DNA from 3 places in the Stenotrophomonas sp. SAU14A_NAIMI4_8 genome. Region 2 is predicted to be linked to each of the others. Evidence: predicted binding sites of a transcription regulator. Region 2 holds the regulator's gene; each other region holds the start of a gene.
The links. Region 2 encodes FliA, which starts transcription of late flagellar genes. Its sites were predicted from a motif close to TAAAGTTTNNCNNNCNNNGGCCGATAA; they were not measured.
Positions count from the first base shown of each region.

Region 1: a site for FliA is predicted at 2,417-2,443, ahead of C1930_RS14775 (methyl-accepting chemotaxis protein). Genes of this name have one in related genera too.
Region 3: a site for FliA is predicted at 2,713-2,739, ahead of C1930_RS18595 (GGDEF domain-containing protein). Genes of this name have one in related genera too.

Region 1 covers NZ_CP025999.1:3,215,553-3,221,018, forward strand. Annotated here, with positions in the region: gene C1930_RS14770 (hypothetical protein) at 1-81, opposite strand, end outside; gene C1930_RS14775 (methyl-accepting chemotaxis protein) at 258-2,384, opposite strand; gene C1930_RS14780 (MerR family transcriptional regulator) at 2,498-2,857, opposite strand; gene C1930_RS14785 (hypothetical protein) at 2,935-3,354, shown strand; gene C1930_RS14790 (L,D-transpeptidase) at 3,446-4,402, shown strand; gene C1930_RS14795 (M23 family metallopeptidase) at 4,407-5,039, shown strand; gene C1930_RS14800 (hypothetical protein) at 5,036-5,443, opposite strand; gene C1930_RS14805 (transcriptional regulator) at 5,406-5,466, opposite strand, start outside.
Region 2 covers NZ_CP025999.1:2,101,613-2,107,078, reverse strand. Annotated here, with positions in the region: gene flhF (flagellar biosynthesis protein FlhF) at 1-922, shown strand, start outside; gene C1930_RS09715 (P-loop NTPase) at 909-1,796, shown strand; gene C1930_RS09710 (RNA polymerase sigma factor FliA) at 1,793-2,536, shown strand; gene cheY (chemotaxis response regulator CheY) at 2,556-2,948, shown strand; gene C1930_RS09700 (protein phosphatase CheZ) at 2,948-3,553, shown strand; gene C1930_RS09695 (chemotaxis protein CheA) at 3,556-5,397, shown strand.
Region 3 covers NZ_CP025999.1:4,129,496-4,134,961, forward strand. Annotated here, with positions in the region: gene C1930_RS18580 (SH3 domain-containing protein) at 1-313, shown strand, start outside; gene C1930_RS18585 (dihydrolipoamide acetyltransferase family protein) at 310-1,698, shown strand; gene C1930_RS18590 (NAD(P)H-binding protein) at 2,035-2,670, opposite strand; gene C1930_RS18595 (GGDEF domain-containing protein) at 2,777-4,315, shown strand; gene C1930_RS18600 (DUF808 domain-containing protein) at 4,392-5,318, opposite strand.

The sequences.
Region 1 (5,466 bases), 1.1 Mb from region 2:
CCGCGCGGCAACGGCTACGACCTCGATATCCTGCAGCCGCGGCACATCGCCATAGGCCGGTTCCGGTTCCCTGCTGTCCATGCCCGATCCCCCTTTGCCCCCGAGCATCGCCGAAAACGGCGCCCGGCGGTAGAGTCGAGCTTGCTCGACTGCCTGCGTGGGTAGATCAAGAGCAGTCGAGCAAGCTCGACTCTACGTTCTTGACCGCCGCAGTCCCGGTAGCGTCGAGCAAGCTCGACGCTACCGGGGGCGGCCGGTCAGGCTGCGCGCGCCACCGTGGCGCGGGCAGCGGTGCCCTGCTCCAGCTGGAACACCGCCACCGACGTGGCCAGCGCCTCGGCCTGCTCTTCCAGCGCCCGGCTGGCTGCGGTGGCTTCTTCCACCAGCGCCGCGTTCTGCTGGGTCACCTGGTCCATCTGCACCACCACCTGGTTGACCTGCTCGATGCCGGCCGCCTGTTCCTTGCTGGCCGCGGCAATATCGCTCATCAGCTGGTTGGTGCGTGCGCTGGCCTGGGCAAGGCGGGCAATGGCGGCCTGCGACTCCACCGTCACGTCCAGGCCGCTGCGTACCTTGGCCGCCGAATCGTCGATCAGCTCCTTGATCTCCTTGGCGGCCACGCCGGCACGCTGGGCCAGGGTGCGCACTTCACTGGCCACCACGGCAAAGCCACGCCCCTGCTCGCCGGCACGCGCCGCTTCCACGGCGGCATTGAGCGCCAGGATATTGGTCTGGAACGCGATGCCGTCGATGGTGGCGGAGATTTCCGAGATGCGTGCCGAGGACTGGTCGATCTCCCCCATCACCGTTGCCATCTGCGCCATGGCCTGTTCGGTCGCACGCACTGCGGCACCGGCCGCGTGCGCTTCGCTGTCGGCCTGGCGGGCCAGCTCGGCATTCTGGCGCACGGTCGAGGTCAGTTCTTCCATCGACGCGGCGGCTTCTTCCAGATTCGCTGCCTGCTGTTCGGTACGGCGCGACAGGTCACTGTTGCCGGCGGCCAGTTCCTGCGCCGCGTTGTTGATGCTGCCGGCGGCATCCTGGATGCCACGCACGATGCCGGTCAGCTGCGCAGTGGTGGTGTTGGCATCGTCGCGCATGCGCGCGAACACGCCCTGGTACTGGCCGTCCATGCGCGCGGTCAGGTCGCCCTGGGCAATGGCCTGCAGCACGTCGGACACGTCGGAAATACTGGACTGCGAGCTGGCCATCATCGCGTTCAGATGCTCGACCATGGCCTGGTACTGGAACTGGAACGCGGCGGCATCGCCACGCACGCTGAAATCGCCGGCGCCCGCTGCACGGGCCAGGCCGTCGATCTGCGCACTGATGGCCATCAGGCTCTGCTTCACCGCCGCCAGGGTGCGGGTGAATTCGCCCTTCTCGCCCGGGTACTGCGGCAGGTCGCGGCTGAGATCGCCGATCGCGTAGCGCTGCATGACCTCGGCCATCAGCAGTTCCACCTGCACGTGCGATTCCACCAGCGTGTTGGTGGCCTGCACCATGCGGCCGAAGTCGCCGGGGAAGGCGCTGGCATCCATGCGGTAACGGATCGCGCCAGCCTCATGCTGCTCGGCCATCTGCAGCTGCGCGCCGATGGCGGCCTGCACGCTCTGCCGCACGCTGGCCATGGCCTCGCCCAGCTGGGTCAGCTCATCGCGGCCACCCAGGCGGAATTCCTGGTCCAGTTCGCCCTTGGACAGGCGCTGGGCCAACTGCACGGCACGCGCCAGCGGCGCGGTCATGCTGCGACCGATCATCACCGAGGCCGCAATGCCGACCAGCAGCGCAACGCCGCCCAGCACCAACAACTGCAGCAGGCTGCGCTCGCCCAGGCGGATGGCTTCGGCGGCCGCTTCGCGGCTTTCCTTTTCCTCGTAGGCCACGCCATCGGCCAGGGCCTGGTTCCAGCCATTGGCTGCTTCCTGCACCGGACCCAGGGTCAGGGCTACCGCGCCGGGGAAATCGCCCTGCGACATCAGCTCGCTGGTCTGCTTGTTGAGGGGCCGTGCGATGGCGCGCTTTGCCGCGATGGCCTCGCCAATCGCCTTGCCGTCGGCATCACCGGGCAGCGCCTGGTAGCGGGTCCAGCTGGTTTCGTAGCGCTTGACCAGGTCGGCAATGCGCTGCTCGTCGGCCTCGCGGGCGTCGCCCTGGCGGATCAGCATCTCGCGGCGCACGACCATCATCTGGTTGTTGGCGTCCAGCATTTCTGACAGCAGCCGCACCTTGGCCACGCTTACGTCCACAACCTGCTGCATGGCGTGCTTCTGCACGGCAGTGGCGGTGGCACCGGTAGCGACCACGGCCGCGACCAGCAGCAACAGCAGGCCAAAGCCAAGGCCAAGACGCCAGGCAACCCTGACGTTCCTCAAGTAGTTCATCGATGCATCCAAAGACGTGGGGGGGTCCGACCTTATCGGCCTGCCCTCACGCCGCCTTGACGCACGCAGTGTGAACGCTTCCGGTGCCGTTCACGTTGTGGGGCCGGCCCACCTCAGCCAGCGCTGGGCTGCAGCGGGCAGGCACTGGCCAGGCGGCCGGCCAGGTCATCGCGCAGCGCGCTCAGGGCATGGATGCGCGCATCGATGTCGGCCAGCTTCTGCTGCAGGGCGATGGCCAGCAGTGCGCCGGCGTCCTCCTGCTGCCACAGGGTGGGCAGGCGCTGGCCAATCTCGGCCAGGGTGAAGCCCAGCTGCTGTGCGGTGCGGATGTAGTGCACCAGCATCGCCGTTTCCGGCGGGTAGTCGCGGTAGCCGTTGCCCAGCCGGCGGGCGCCGATCAGGCCCTGCTTCTCGTAGAAGCGCAGTGCTTCGCGGGACAGCCCGCAGGCCTGGGCCAGTTCACCGATGCGCATGGATGCTCCAACAAAGCTTGACCTTGAAGTTTACTTCAGGCCTGACAGTGGGCGCTCTTTCAGCGAACGAGTGCTCCATGCAGCTCCCCTCCTATCTGCGTATCGTCCGTGCCAGCGCCGCCTACGACCTGCTGGTCACCCTGCCCTTCGCCCTGCCCTGGGGCTTCGCCGCCGTGCACGCGGCCATGGCCGCGCTGGCCGCCGCCTGGTCGCTGCCCGGCGCGGTGCCCGCGCTGGACCCGCTGCACATGCTGCTGGCCAACCTGCTGGGATCGGTGGTGGTGGTGTGGTCACTGGCGCGCTGGTGGTCCCCCAGCGTGCTGATGGGACGCCTGGATGCCGTTGCCCGCGGCTTGTTTGCTGTCTGGCAGGTGTACGCCGTGGTACACGGGGCCAGCAGCATCGTGCTGCTGTTCACCGCGGCCGAAGTGGCGTTCGGCGTACTGCAGCTGCAACGGATTGCGCGGCCTGCGGTCGAGAAGGCAGACACGCCCTGACCGTCCCGCTTCACAGACCCAAGGCGGCGCGTTCACGCAGGCTGGCCGCGGGGCACAGGCATGGTGCATGCGTACCCCGCAGGAGCTTTCCATGCTTTCACCCCGTGTAGCCGTCCTTGCGCTTTCGCTGTTGGCCAGCCCTGTGTTCGCGCAGGCGCCGCCCGCCGGCCTGCCCGCCCCCATTGCCGAGCAGGCCGGCCCGGACACCGCACTGCGATCGCCGCTGCACGCACAGGTACTGCTGGACCGCGCCAATTTTTCGCCCGGCCAGATCGATGGCGAAGTGGGCAGCAACCAGCGCCGCGCGGTGTCGGGCTTCCAGGCCGCGCACGGGCTGACAGTGACCGGTGAACTGGACGATGCCACCTGGAAGGCGCTGCAGGCCGATGCCACCGCGCCACTGGCCAGCTACACGCTGACGGAAGAAGACGTGGCCGGGCCGTTCCAGCCGGTACCGAAGACACCTGCTGCGCAGGCCAAGCTGAAAGCCCTGGGCTACGCCAGCGGGGAAGAAGCGCTGGGCGAGCGCTTCCACGCCTCACCCGAGCTGCTGAAAGCGCTGAACCCCGGCGTGGACCTGGGCAAGGCCGGCAGTCGCATCCAGGTACCCAACATCGCCCCAGCGCCGCTGGCAAAAGCGGCCAAGGTGCTGATCGACAAATCCGATTCCACCCTGCAGCTGCTGGATGCGCAGGGCAAGGTGATCGCGCAGGTGCCGGTGTCCTCCGGCAGCGAGCACGATCCGCTGCCGATCGGCGAATGGAAGATCCTCGGCGTGTTCCGCGACCCGCCGTTCCACTACAACCCGAAGCTGTTCTGGGATGCCCGCAAGGGCGACAAGAAGGCGACGCTGCCGCCGGGCCCGAACAATCCGGTTGGCCGGGTCTGGATCGATCTGTCCAAGCCGCATTACGGCCTGCACGGCACCCCCGAACCCGGCCACGTGGGCAAGACCGAATCGCATGGCTGCGTGCGCATGACCAACTGGGATGCGCTGCGCGTGGCCGATGCGGTGGACGAATCGGTGCCCGTGGTGATGCAGGAGTGATGCCATGCGGCTGTCGCAGCTGATCGTGCTGGGAGTGGTGCTCGGTCTGGGGCTGGGCTGGTGGCTGCGGCGTGAGGCTGGGCCTGCACCTGCGTCGACGCCAGCGCAGGCCGTGGTGCAGGCCGCGCCCGCGGTGTTGGCTGAGCCCGAGCCGGCCACTGCGCCGGCGCCCTCGCCTGCCGTGGCGCCAACCGCTGGCGCCGCCGCTGCGCAACCGATCGGCCTGCTGCTGCCGGTGCAGGGCGTGCTGCGCGCGCAGTTGCGTGACACCTTCACCGATGCGCGCAGCGAAGGACGCGTGCACGATGCCATCGACATCATGGCGCCGGCCGGCACGCCGGTACTGGCGGTGGCCGACGGTACAGTGGAAAAGCTGTTCGACAGCGAGCGCGGTGGCTTGACCGTCTACCAGTTCGAACCCAGCGGGCAATGGTGCTACTACTACGCGCACCTGCAGCGCTACGCCGACGGCCTGGCGGAAAAACAGGCGATCAAGCGCGGCGATGTGATCGGTTATGTGGGCAGCACCGGCAATGCCAGCGCCGATGCCCCACACCTGCATTTCGAGGTGCATGTGCTGGGGCCGGAGAAGCAGTGGTGGAAGGGTGAATCGATCAACCCGTATCCATTGTTCTAAATCCCAGAAGCAACCCGCACCGCCTCGCACGCGGCAATCAGGTCTTCCACCAGGCGACCACTGACATCCAGCTCGCCCTCGTACTCGGCCAGGTTGCGCTGCTGGTGGCACTTGTCCAGTACGCGCCAGACCTCCGGGCCAACGCCCAAGGTGTGCTTCAGTGACTGGAACACGATGTAGCGGTTGCTTGGCCGGTAGCCCTGCCCGCGCAGTGCCGCCAGGCTCAGCGCGTGGGCCGCGTTGTAGGCCAGGTCGAAGCGGCTTTCCAGCGAAAGCGTGGCGTTGCGTGCATCGCGCAGGCGCGCCAGGCCGGAACGCTGCAGTCCCTCGATCTCGCGCGCGTCCGGCGGCTCCAGCGCAAGCGGCTTACCCGGCCCCACCAGGTTCTGCAAAGGCGAGGTCATCCTTTCCTCCAATCACCCACAGC
Region 2 (5,466 bases):
CGTGGTGGCCCAGGATGACGCCGAGATCCGCCAGCTGCGCCAGGAAGTGGCCGGCATGCGCCAGGTGATCGAGCGCGAGATGAACCGCTTCACCGACGAACGCCTGCGTGGCAACGCAGTGCGCGGTGCGGCGCTGGACCTGATGGACGAGTACGGCTTCGATGCCGGCCTGGCCCGCGATGTGGCCATGCAGATTCCGGCGGAAACCGAGGCCCACCGCGGCCGCGGCCTGATGCTGGGGCTGATCTCGCGCAAGCTGCCGATCGCCCCGGTCGATCCGCTGGAAGAAGGCGGTGTGATCGCCCTGGTCGGCCCCACCGGCGCCGGCAAGACCACCACCATCGCCAAGCTGGCCTCGCGCTTCGCCGAAAGCCACGCCGCCCGCGATGTGGCCCTGGTCACCACCGACACCCTGCGCGTGGGTGCCCGTGAACAGCTGTACGGCTACGGCCGCCAGCTCGGCATCGCGGTGCACGAAGCCAACAGCGGCACCGACCTGGACCAGCTGCTGGAACGCCTGAAGGACTACAAGCTGGTGCTGATCGACACCGCCGGCCTGGGCCCGCGCGACCGCGCGCTGGCCGCCCAGCTGCAGTGGCTGCGCGCCGCCCGCCAGGTGCGCACCCTGCTGGTGCTGCCGGCCAACACCAGCTTCGGCGACATGGACGAGGTGGTCCGCCGCTTCGGCGCGGCCAACCTGCAGGGCCTGGTGCTGAGCAAGCTGGACGAGACCGGCCGCTTCGGCAACGCCCTGTCGGTGGCCGTGGACCACCAGCTGCCGATCACCTGGGTGACCGACGGCCAGGACGTGCCGGACGACCTGCACCGTGCATCTGCAGCCAATCTTGTACTTCGCCTTGAAGATTTGCGCCGAGCGGCCGATATGCCCTGCAACCCGGAGTTGAACCATGCCGTCGCGTGAGTACGCCAAGCTGACCACCACCTTCCCGCTGACGGCCACCCGCAGCGAGCCGCTGGGCCCTGTGCGCACCATTGCGGTGACCGGCGGCAAGGGCGGCGTGGGCAAGACCAACGTGTCGGCCAATCTGGCCGTGGCGCTGGCGGGCATGGGCAAGCGCACCCTGTTGCTGGACGCCGACCTGGGCCTGGCCAACATCGACGTGATCCTGGGCCTGAACCCGACCTTCACCCTGGCCGACCTGGTGGCCGGCCGCTGCTCGCTGGACGATGTGATCATCGAAGGCCCCAACGGCGTGCTGGTGGTGCCGGCCGCGTCGGGCCGCCGGCACATGGCCGAACTGGCCCCGGCAGAGCACGTGGGCCTGGTCAACGTGTTCTCCGAACTGGAACGCGAGCTCGACATCATGGTGGTGGACACCGCCGCCGGCATCAACGACGGCGTGCTGACCTTCTGCCAGGCCGCGCAGGACACCGTGGTGGTGGTCTGCGATGAGCCGGCCTCGATCACCGACGCCTACGCGCTGATCAAGGTGCTGTCGCGCGAACGTGGCGTGGACCGCATCCAGGTGGTGGCCAACATGGTGCGCGACCCCAACGAAGGCCGCGTGCTGTATGAAAAGCTGACCCGCGTCTGCGAGAAGTTCCTGGCCGATGTCTCGCTGAACTACCTGGGCTGCGTGCCGCAGGATGACTGGCTGCGCCTGTCGGTGCAGCGCCAGCAGCCGGTGGTGAAGGCCTACCCGTCCAGTCCGGCCGCGCTGGCGATCACCGAGATCGCCCGCCGCACCGCGCGCTGGCAGGCCCCGACCGAGCCGCGCGGCGGCGTTGAATTCTTCCTGGAACGCATCCTGAAGCAGCGCGGGGTGACCGCATGAAAGGCGCAGCCCAGTACAAAGAGGTGCAGCGCGCCTCGGCCACCGACGTGATCGTGCAGCACTCGGACCTGGTGCGGCGCATCGCCCACCACCTGGCCGCGCGCCTGCCGGCCAGCGTGGAAGTGGACGACCTGATCCAGGCCGGCATGATGGGCTTGATCGAGGCCTCGCGTAGCTACGACGCCGACCAGGGCGCTTCGTTTGAAACCTATGCCTCGATCCGCATCCGCGGCTCGATGATCGACGAGATCCGCCGCGGCGACTGGGTACCGCGCTCGGTGCACCGCCGCGCCCGCGATGCCGCCGCCACCATCCGGCGCCTGGAACAGAGCAGCGGCCGTGCCGCCAGCGCCACCGAAGTGGCCGCGGCCATGGAAATGCCACTGCCCGACTACCTGCGCCTGATGGAAGACGCCTCGCGCGGCCAGGTGCTGAGCCTGGAATCGCGCATCGAAGACCAGGGCGAGCTGGACACCATCGCCCAGGGCGGCCCCACCCCGCAGCAGGTGCTGGAGCGCGGCGAATTCGGGCGCGAACTGGGCAAGGCCATCGGCCACCTGCCCGAACGCGAACAGCTGGTGCTCTCGCTCTACTACGAGCAGGAACTGAACCTGAAAGAGATCGGCGCGGTGCTCGGCGTGAGCGAATCGCGGGTCTGCCAGATCCATGGCCAGGCAGTGCTGCGCCTGCGTGGCCGACTGAAAGTCTTCGAGGCGGCCGACGCCGGCCTCGAGAATTGAACAACAAAGGAACTCTGCTTTGAACAAGAACATGCGCATCCTGATCGTTGACGACTTTTCGACCATGCGTCGCATCGTCAAGAACCTGCTGGGCGATCTGGGCTTCACCAATACCGCCGAAGCCGAGGACGGGCATGCTGCGTTGTCACTGCTGCAGAGCCAGCCCTTCGATTTCGTGGTGACCGACTGGAACATGCCCGTCATGACCGGCATCGAACTGCTCAAGGCCATCCGCGCCGACGCCAAGCTGAAGACCCTGCCGGTACTGATGGTCACCGCCGAAGCCAAGCGCGAGCAGATCATCGAAGCGGCACAGAACGGGGTGAACGGCTACATCATCAAGCCGTTCACCGCGCAGACGCTGGAAGAGAAGCTGGGCAAGATCTTCGAACGCCTGGCGGCCAGCGCCTGATGGATACCACGGTCGACAAGAGCGCCCTGGCCCTGCGCCTGCAGGAAGCACTGGATGCACTGGAAGCGGGCGACGAGAGCGCCTGGCGCCAGCGCATCGACAGTCTGGTGGCCGCGCGCACCCAGCCGATGATGAGCGGCCTTTCGCGGCTGGCCCGCGAACTGGGCCAGGCCCTGGGCGAGCTGCCGACCGTGCCCGACGAAGCCGGCGAGCTGGACGACGCCTGCGCGCGCCTGGACCACGTGGTGGCCATGACCGAACAGGCCACCCACCGTACCCTGGACCTGGCCGAAGAATGCCGCGCCCTGACCGAACAGCTGCGCGCCGATGGCCTGCAGCCGGGCCAGGACGTGCAGCTGGAGCGCATCCGCCACAACCTGACCGAGATCGCCCTGACCCAGAGCTACCAGGACCTGACCGGGCAGATCATCCGTCGCGTGGTCGGCATCGTCCGCCGCGTGCACGAAGGCTTCGGCGCGCTCGGCCTGCCGCCGGAACAGCATCGCACCGACCCGGAACTGGCCGGGCCGGCACTGAAGGGACTGGACCGCCACGCGGTCTCGCAGAACGACGCCGACGATCTGTTGTCGGACCTGGGGCTGTAAGCATGAGCGCGGTTGCCGACGACATCACTGCCGATTTCATCATCGAAGCACAGGAGATCCTCGATCGCCTGGGCGAACAGCTGGTGTCGCTGGAACAGGCACCGCAGGACAGCGAACAGCTCAATGCCGTGTTCCGCGGCTACCACACGCTGAAGGGCGGCGCCGGCTTCCTCGGCATCACCGCCATGGTCGAGCTGTGCCACGCCGCCGAAGAAGCACTGGGTTCGGCCCGTGCCGGCCAGGCCGTGCTGCAATCGCACCACTTCGACGCGGCGCAGCAGTCGCTGGATTACCTGCAGTCCATGCTCGACGCCGTTTCATCCGGCACCGAGCCGGGTTACGCACCGCCGGAACTGATCGCCCAGTTCGACGTGCATGGCGGCGCCGCACCCGCGACCAGTGCCAGCGCGGCCGCGGCACCGGCTGCCGGCGGCAGCGACCTGATCACCGACGATGAGTTCGAAGCGCTGCTGGACCAGTTGCACGGCGGCGGCGCGCCCACGGCCGTGGCCCCGGCGAAGAAGGCCGACGATGGCCTGATCAGCGAAGACGAATTCGAAGCGTTGCTGGACCAGCTGCATGGCGGCGCCGCACCCGGCAGCAAGCCGGTGGCTGCAGCGCCGGCCCCCACGCCGGCGACGCGCCCGACGGCGACCCCTGCCGCTGCGCCGGCCAAGCCCGCCGCGGCCAAGCCGCTGGCCGAGGCCGAACACACCGTGCGCGTGGACACCAAGCGCCTGGACGCCATCGTCAACCTTATCGGCGAACTGGTGCTGTCACGAAACCGCCTGAAGACGCTGCGCACCCGCCTGCGCGATGAAGAGCTGGACCGTGCCGTGTCCACCCTGGATATCGCCACCGCGCGCCTGCAGTCGGCGGTCATGCGCACCCGCATGCAGCCGGTCGGCAAGGTGTTCTCGCGCTTCCCGAAGGTGGCCCGCGATGTGGCCCGTTCGCTGAAGAAGGAAGTCGATCTGGAACTGATCGGCGCCGAAACCGAGCTGGACCGCAACCTGGTGGAAGCGCTGGCCGATCCGCTGGTGCACCTGGTGCGCAACGCCATCGACCATGGCGTGGAAATGCCGGACCTGCGCGAAGCACAGGGCAAGCCGCGCATGGGCCATGTGCGCCTGTCGGCACAGCAGGAAGGCGACTACGTCAGCATTGAAGTGCAGGACGACGGCGCCGGCATCGACCCGGAAAAGCTGCGCGCCAAGGCGCGCGAGAAGGGCCTGATCGACCCGGAAGCCGCCGCCCGCCTGAGCAGCGAGGAATGCCTGCACCTGGTGTTCCTGCCCGGGTTCTCCACCAAGCAGCAGGTCACCGATATTTCCGGCCGCGGCGTGGGCATGGACGTGGTGCAGTCGCGCATCCGCGAACTGAGCGGGCAGATCCAGATCCAGTCCGAACTGGGTCGTGGCAGCCGCTTCCTGATCCGCGTGCCGCTCACCCTGGCCATCCTGCCGACCCTGCTGGTGCAGGCCGGCGAGGATGTCTACGCCCTGCCCCTGGCCCGCGTGATGGAAGTGCTGCATGCACCGCGCACCTCGCTGGGCTGGTTCGATGGCCGCGCCGTGCTCGACCGCCGCTCGCACACCCTGCCACTGATCGACCTGCGGCAGTGGCTGGATGTCACCCCGGCCGCCTCCAGCCTACTGACCATCGTGGTGCTGCAGGCCGGCGAGGCCCGTTTCGGGCTGGTGGTGGACCAGGTGCGCGGCCGCGAGGAAGTGGTGATCAAGCCGCTGCCGAAGGCGCTGCGCGGCCTGCGCGGCTACGCCGGGGCAACGCTGATCGGCGATGGCCGCATGGCCCTGATCCTGGACGTGGACGGGCTGAGATGAACCCGGCCGGGCGCTGCCCGGCACCCCGAAAACTGTGACTACCGTCTGTACACGCGCCACCGGTGTCTC
Region 3 (5,466 bases), 2.0 Mb from region 2:
CAATCCGCTCCGGTTCCGCACCGGCCAGATCGTCGAAGTGGGTGTACGTGACGAAGAATGGCCGGCGTTTGCCTGGGTACGCAGCAACGATGGGCGCGCCGGTTGGGCGCCCGTCGCCTGGCTGCAGCCGCTGGACGAAGGTCGCGCCGAAGCCCTGCGCGACTACGACGCCCGCGAGCTGGATGTGGAAAGCGGCGAGATGGTGAAGCTGCATCACGAACATGGTGGGTGGTGGTGGTCCGAGCGCGCCAACGGCGCGACGGGCTGGCTGCCGGCCCGCGAACTGGAACTGCTGGAAGAGAACTGCACATGAGCCAGACCAAGAACTTCAACCTGCCCGACCTGGGCGAAGGCCTGCCGGACGCAACCATCGTGGAATGGTTCGTGAAGGAAGGCGATGTGATCAAGCTGGACGAACCGCTGGTGTCGATGGAAACGGCCAAGGCCGTGGTGGAAGTACCCTCGCCGGTGTCCGGCAAGGTACTGAAGCTGTCCGGCGCGGCCGGCGACATCATTCCCACCGGTTCGGTGCTGGCCAGCTTCGAGATCGACCCGAACCTGCCGCAGCGCGCCGATGGCCAGGACACCGGCCACAGCCACGGCCATGCGCCGGCACCGGCTGCCGCCGCACCGACCCCGCCGCCCATTCCGACTGCAGCCCCGGCCCCGGCCGTGGCCGAAGAAGCCAAGGCCGAGCGCGATGACGCTGGCACCGTGGTCGGCGCCATGCAGAGCTCCAACGCCGTACATACCGAACAGGCGCTGGCCGTTGGTGGCGTCAAGGCCGTGCCGGCCGTGCGTGCCACCGCGCGCAAGCTGGGCGTGGACCTGTCGCGCGTGCGTGCCACCGGCGCCGATGGCGCGGTGACCATGGCCGACGTGAAGCAGGCCGCTGCCAACGGCACCGCCAAGCTGGGCGCCGCCCCGGCACCGGTGGCTGCCGCTGCTTATGCAGCGCCGGCTCCGGCGCAGGTGTCGGCGCCGGTGCAGAACGAAGCCCGCACCCCGCTGTCGGCCGCCGGCAAGCCCATGCGCACCCAGCCGCCGGGCGTGGTCGCCAAGGGCCAGCCGGAACCGCTGAAGGGCGTACGCCGCAACATGGCGCGGGTGATGGCCGACGCGCACAGCAAGGTCGTGCCGACCACGCTGAACGACGACGCCGACATCCACGCTTGGCTGCCGGGCAACGATGTGACCGCGCGCCTGGTGCGTTCGATCGTGGTGGCCGCGCAGAAGGTGCCGGCCATGAATGCCTGGTTCGACGGTGAGGCACTGACCCGCACCCTGCACGCGCAGGTGGACATCGGCATTGCCGTGGACACCGACGACGGCCTGTTCGTGCCGGCCCTGCGCAATGCCGACATGCTCGACGCCCGCGGCATCCGCGAAGGCGTGAACCGTCTGCGCGAGCAGGTGGAATCGCGTTCCATCGCCGCCTCGGAACTGAGTGGCTACACCATCTCGCTGTCCAACTTCGGCATGTTCGCCGGCCGCTACGCCACGCCGGTGGTCGTGCCGCCGTGCGTGGCCATCGTCGGTGCCGGCCGTGCCCGCCACCAGATGACCCCGGTGATGGGCGGCGTGGAAGCGCACAAGGTCATCCCGCTGTCGGTCACCTTCGACCACCGCGCGGCGACCGGCGGCGAAGCGGCCCGCTTCCTGCGCGCGATGATGGACGACCTGGCACTGGCCAGCTGATCGACCCATTGATGGGTGGGTGCCAACCTGGGTTCGCACATGAACTGAATGGTAGGTGCCAACCTTGGTTGGCACATGGGTTGGAGAAACGCCGGGCAATGCCCGGCGTTTTTTTGTGGGCGCAATGCGGCGATCCACTGCCTTGGCAAATGCCTTGGTATTTGCCTTGGTATTTGCCTTGGCATTTGCCTTGGCATTTGCCTTGGCATTTGCCTTGGTAGAGTCGAGCTTGCTCGACTGCTGTTCGCGAAGAGCAGTCGAGCAAGCTCGACTCTACGGAAAGCGAAGAGCGAAGAGCGAAGAGCAAAGGCAGTCGAGCAAGCTCGACTCTACCGCTCAGCCCACCAGATCCCGCGATGGCACGATGTGCTCGCCCGGGGCCGGGGCGAGCGCGGCATCCACCAGTGCTTTGGCAATACGCTCGGCCGGGTTGATCCGCCAGGCCCGTGGCAGCACCGGATCCAACGCGCCCAGCACCTTCAGCGCGAACGCTTCGCCGCGGCGCACCTGCTGGCGATGGCCGCCAATCAAGCCGGGCCGCACCAGGGTGAGCGAGGCGAACTCCAGCGCCCGCAGGTCGCGCTCCAGCTCGCCTTTCACCCGGCTGTAGAACACCGCCGAACGCGGGTTGGCCCCGGCCGCGGAATTCAGCACGAAGGCGCGGGCGCCCTGGGTGCGGGCCGCATTGGCGAAGGCCAGCGGGTAGTCGTGGTCGATCCGGTAGAACGCCTCGCGGCTGCCGGCCTGGGCCATGGTGCTGCCCAGGGCGCAGATCACCGCATCCACCTGCGCCCAGTCCGGCGCCTCGGGCACTGCGTCGAAGGACAGCACCGGCGCGTGCAGCTTGGCATCACGCAGGTCCAGCGGCCGCCGCGTGGGTGCCACCACGGCGCGGCAGCGCGGGTCGTCCAGCAGCATCGGCAGCGCCAGACCACCGACCAGCCCGGTCGCCCCCAGCAACATCACACGCATACCCACCCCCACTGCTGCATTCTGTGGCCCCATGCTATCCGTTCAAGCCGTGCGCGGCCGCGCCGATATGCTGGAACCAGCCCCTGCCACCCCCGGGATTCGCTCCATGACGGACCAGCCAGACCACCGCCCTGCCCCCGGCACCGCCCTTGGGCCGCCGGCGCGCGTCCGCGCGGTGGTGGACGATGGCCGGGCCGACCGGGTGGTGCTGCAGGGCGGCGGCGGCGTGGCCCTGCAGCAGCTGTTCGCCGGCGCCGATGCGCCCGAGCCGCTGCTGGCCGCCTTCGCCAACGGCATGGCCACCCTGCCCGGCGAGCTGGGCGACATGGGCGACCGCCTGCAGTCGGCCCAGGCCAGCGCCGATTGGCCGCGCTATGGCCGGGCCATGCGCCAGCTGATCGACAAGTACATCCGCACCATCGAACAGCACTCCCCCGATGGCCAGCCCGAAAGCCTGCGCCTGTCCGAACAGTTGCGGCTGCTGCTGGGCGGTGCGGTGGTGGCCCTGCTGCAGCACGACCCCGACCTGCGCGAGCAGGCCCAGGCGCTGGCAACGCGCCTGCGCCAGTGGCAGCCCGGCGTGGCGCTGGAACCCATCGAACAGGGCGTGCGCGAACTCGGCCACCAGGTGGGCGTGCGCGCGGAAAGCTGGCAGGAACAGCAGGCCCTGCTGCTGGAACTGTTTGCCCTGCTGCTGGAAAACGTAAGCGAGCTGCTGGACGACCGCAGCTGGCTGCAGGGCCAGATCACCGCCGTGCAGCAGCTGCTGACCGGCCCGCTGGATACCGAAGCGGTGGAACGCACCCGCGCCGAACTGCGCGAAGTGATCTACAAGCAGGGGCTGCTGCGCCAGGGCATCGATGAATCCAAGGCCGCCATGCGCGGGCTGATGGGCGAGTTCATCGAACGCATGGATGGCATGGCCACCAGCACCGGCGAATACCACGACCGTATCGGCAGCTATGCGCTGCAGCTGCGCGAAGCACGCAGCATCGCCGATCTGAACCAGCTGCTGCAGGAAGTGATGCATGACACCGGCAAGGTGCAGCAGCAGGCCGCGCAGGCACGCGACCATCTGGCCAGCGCGCGCGCCGAAGTGGAACGCGCCGAACAGCGCATCACCGAACTGGAACAGGAACTGCGCGAGGCCGGAGACCTGGCCCGCATCGATCCGCTGACCCAGGCCCTGAACCGCCGCGGCCTGGACGAACTGCTGCAGCGCGAGCTGGCCCGTGCCGCGCGCAACAACACGCCGCTGGGGCTGGCGGTGATTGATCTGGACGACTTCCACCAGACCAACGAGGCCCACGGGCACGCCGGTGGCGATGCGCTGCTGCAGCACCTGGTGTCGGTGTGCCGGCTGCTGCTGCGTGCCACCGATGGCGTGGCCCGCCTGGGTGGCGATGAATTCGTGCTGGTGCTGCCCGATGCACAGGGCGCAGACAGCATGGCCACGGTCCAGCGTCTGCAGCGTTCACTGGCGCACCGTGTGCTGACCGTGCGCGACCAGCGCGTGCCGGTGCATTTCAGCGCTGGCTTGGCGCAGTGGCAGCCCGGCGACGATGCACAGAGCCTGCTGCGGCGTGCCGATGATGCGCTGTACGAGGCCAAGCGCCACGGCAAGAACCGCGTACAGGCGGGTTGATGCGATCCGCCGGGCCGATTCCCGCGGAAAACCCGCTCTGGTAGATGCCAACCTTGGTTGGCATGAGCAGCAGCGGCTACCGCCCGCGCAGCTTCTGGAAGCCAGTCACGGCGGCCAGCACGATGGCGCCGGCCACGATACCCACCACCATGTTCGCCGCTGCGCTGATCAGCCAGCCCCACTGCCCTTCCCCGCCCATCGCCTGCACCGCGTGGTGCAGCGCCGGGATGTTGTGCACCAGGATGCCGCCGCCCACCAGGAACATGGCGACGGTGCCGGCCACCGACAGGAACTTCATCAGCCACGGCGCCGAGCGCACCAGGCCCCGCCCGAACGCGGCCACCGCCCCGCCCTTGCGCGACAGGTACAGGCCCACGTCGTCCAGCTTCACGATGCCAGCCACCAGGCCATAGACAAACACCGTCATCGCCAGCGCCACCACGGTCAGGGTCAGCACCTGCTGGGTGAACGAGGCCACCGCCACCACGCCCAGGGTCAGCACGATGATCTCGGCCGACAGGATGAAGTCGGTGCGGACCGCGCCCTTCACCTTGTCCTTTTCCCACGCCACCATGTCCACCTGCTCATCGGCCAGCGCCTTGCGGCGTTCGGCCTGGTGCTCGGCGTCCTCGTCGGCGGAATGCAGGAAGCGGTGCGCCAGCTTTTCCACGCCTTCAAAGCACAGGAAGGCGCCGCCGATCATCATCAGCGGCACGATCAGCGGCACGTTCCAGCCACGGCTGTGCAGCCAGGCTTCCAGCGCGCTGATCGCCAGCGCCGCCGGCACCAGGATCACCTTGTTCACCAGCGAGCCCTTGGCCACGGCCCACACCACCGGCAGTTCGCGGTTGGCGTTCACGCCGGTCACCTGCTGCGCGTTCAGGGCCAGATCGTCGCCCAGCACGCCGGCGGTCTTCTTCGCGGCAACCTTGGTGAGGATCGAGACGTCGTCCAGCAGGGTGGCGATATCGTCGAGCAGGGCAAACAGACTGGCACCGGCCATGGCACTTCCAGAGAGGGAATGGACGGATTCTGACCGATCAGGGGCAACGGCGGTAGCGGGTTCACCGCGCGCCTACCGCGCTGCGGGGACACTGGGGGCGTTGCCAAATCCGCCGGGCATGGCCCGGCGCTACCTGCACAGGGTGTCC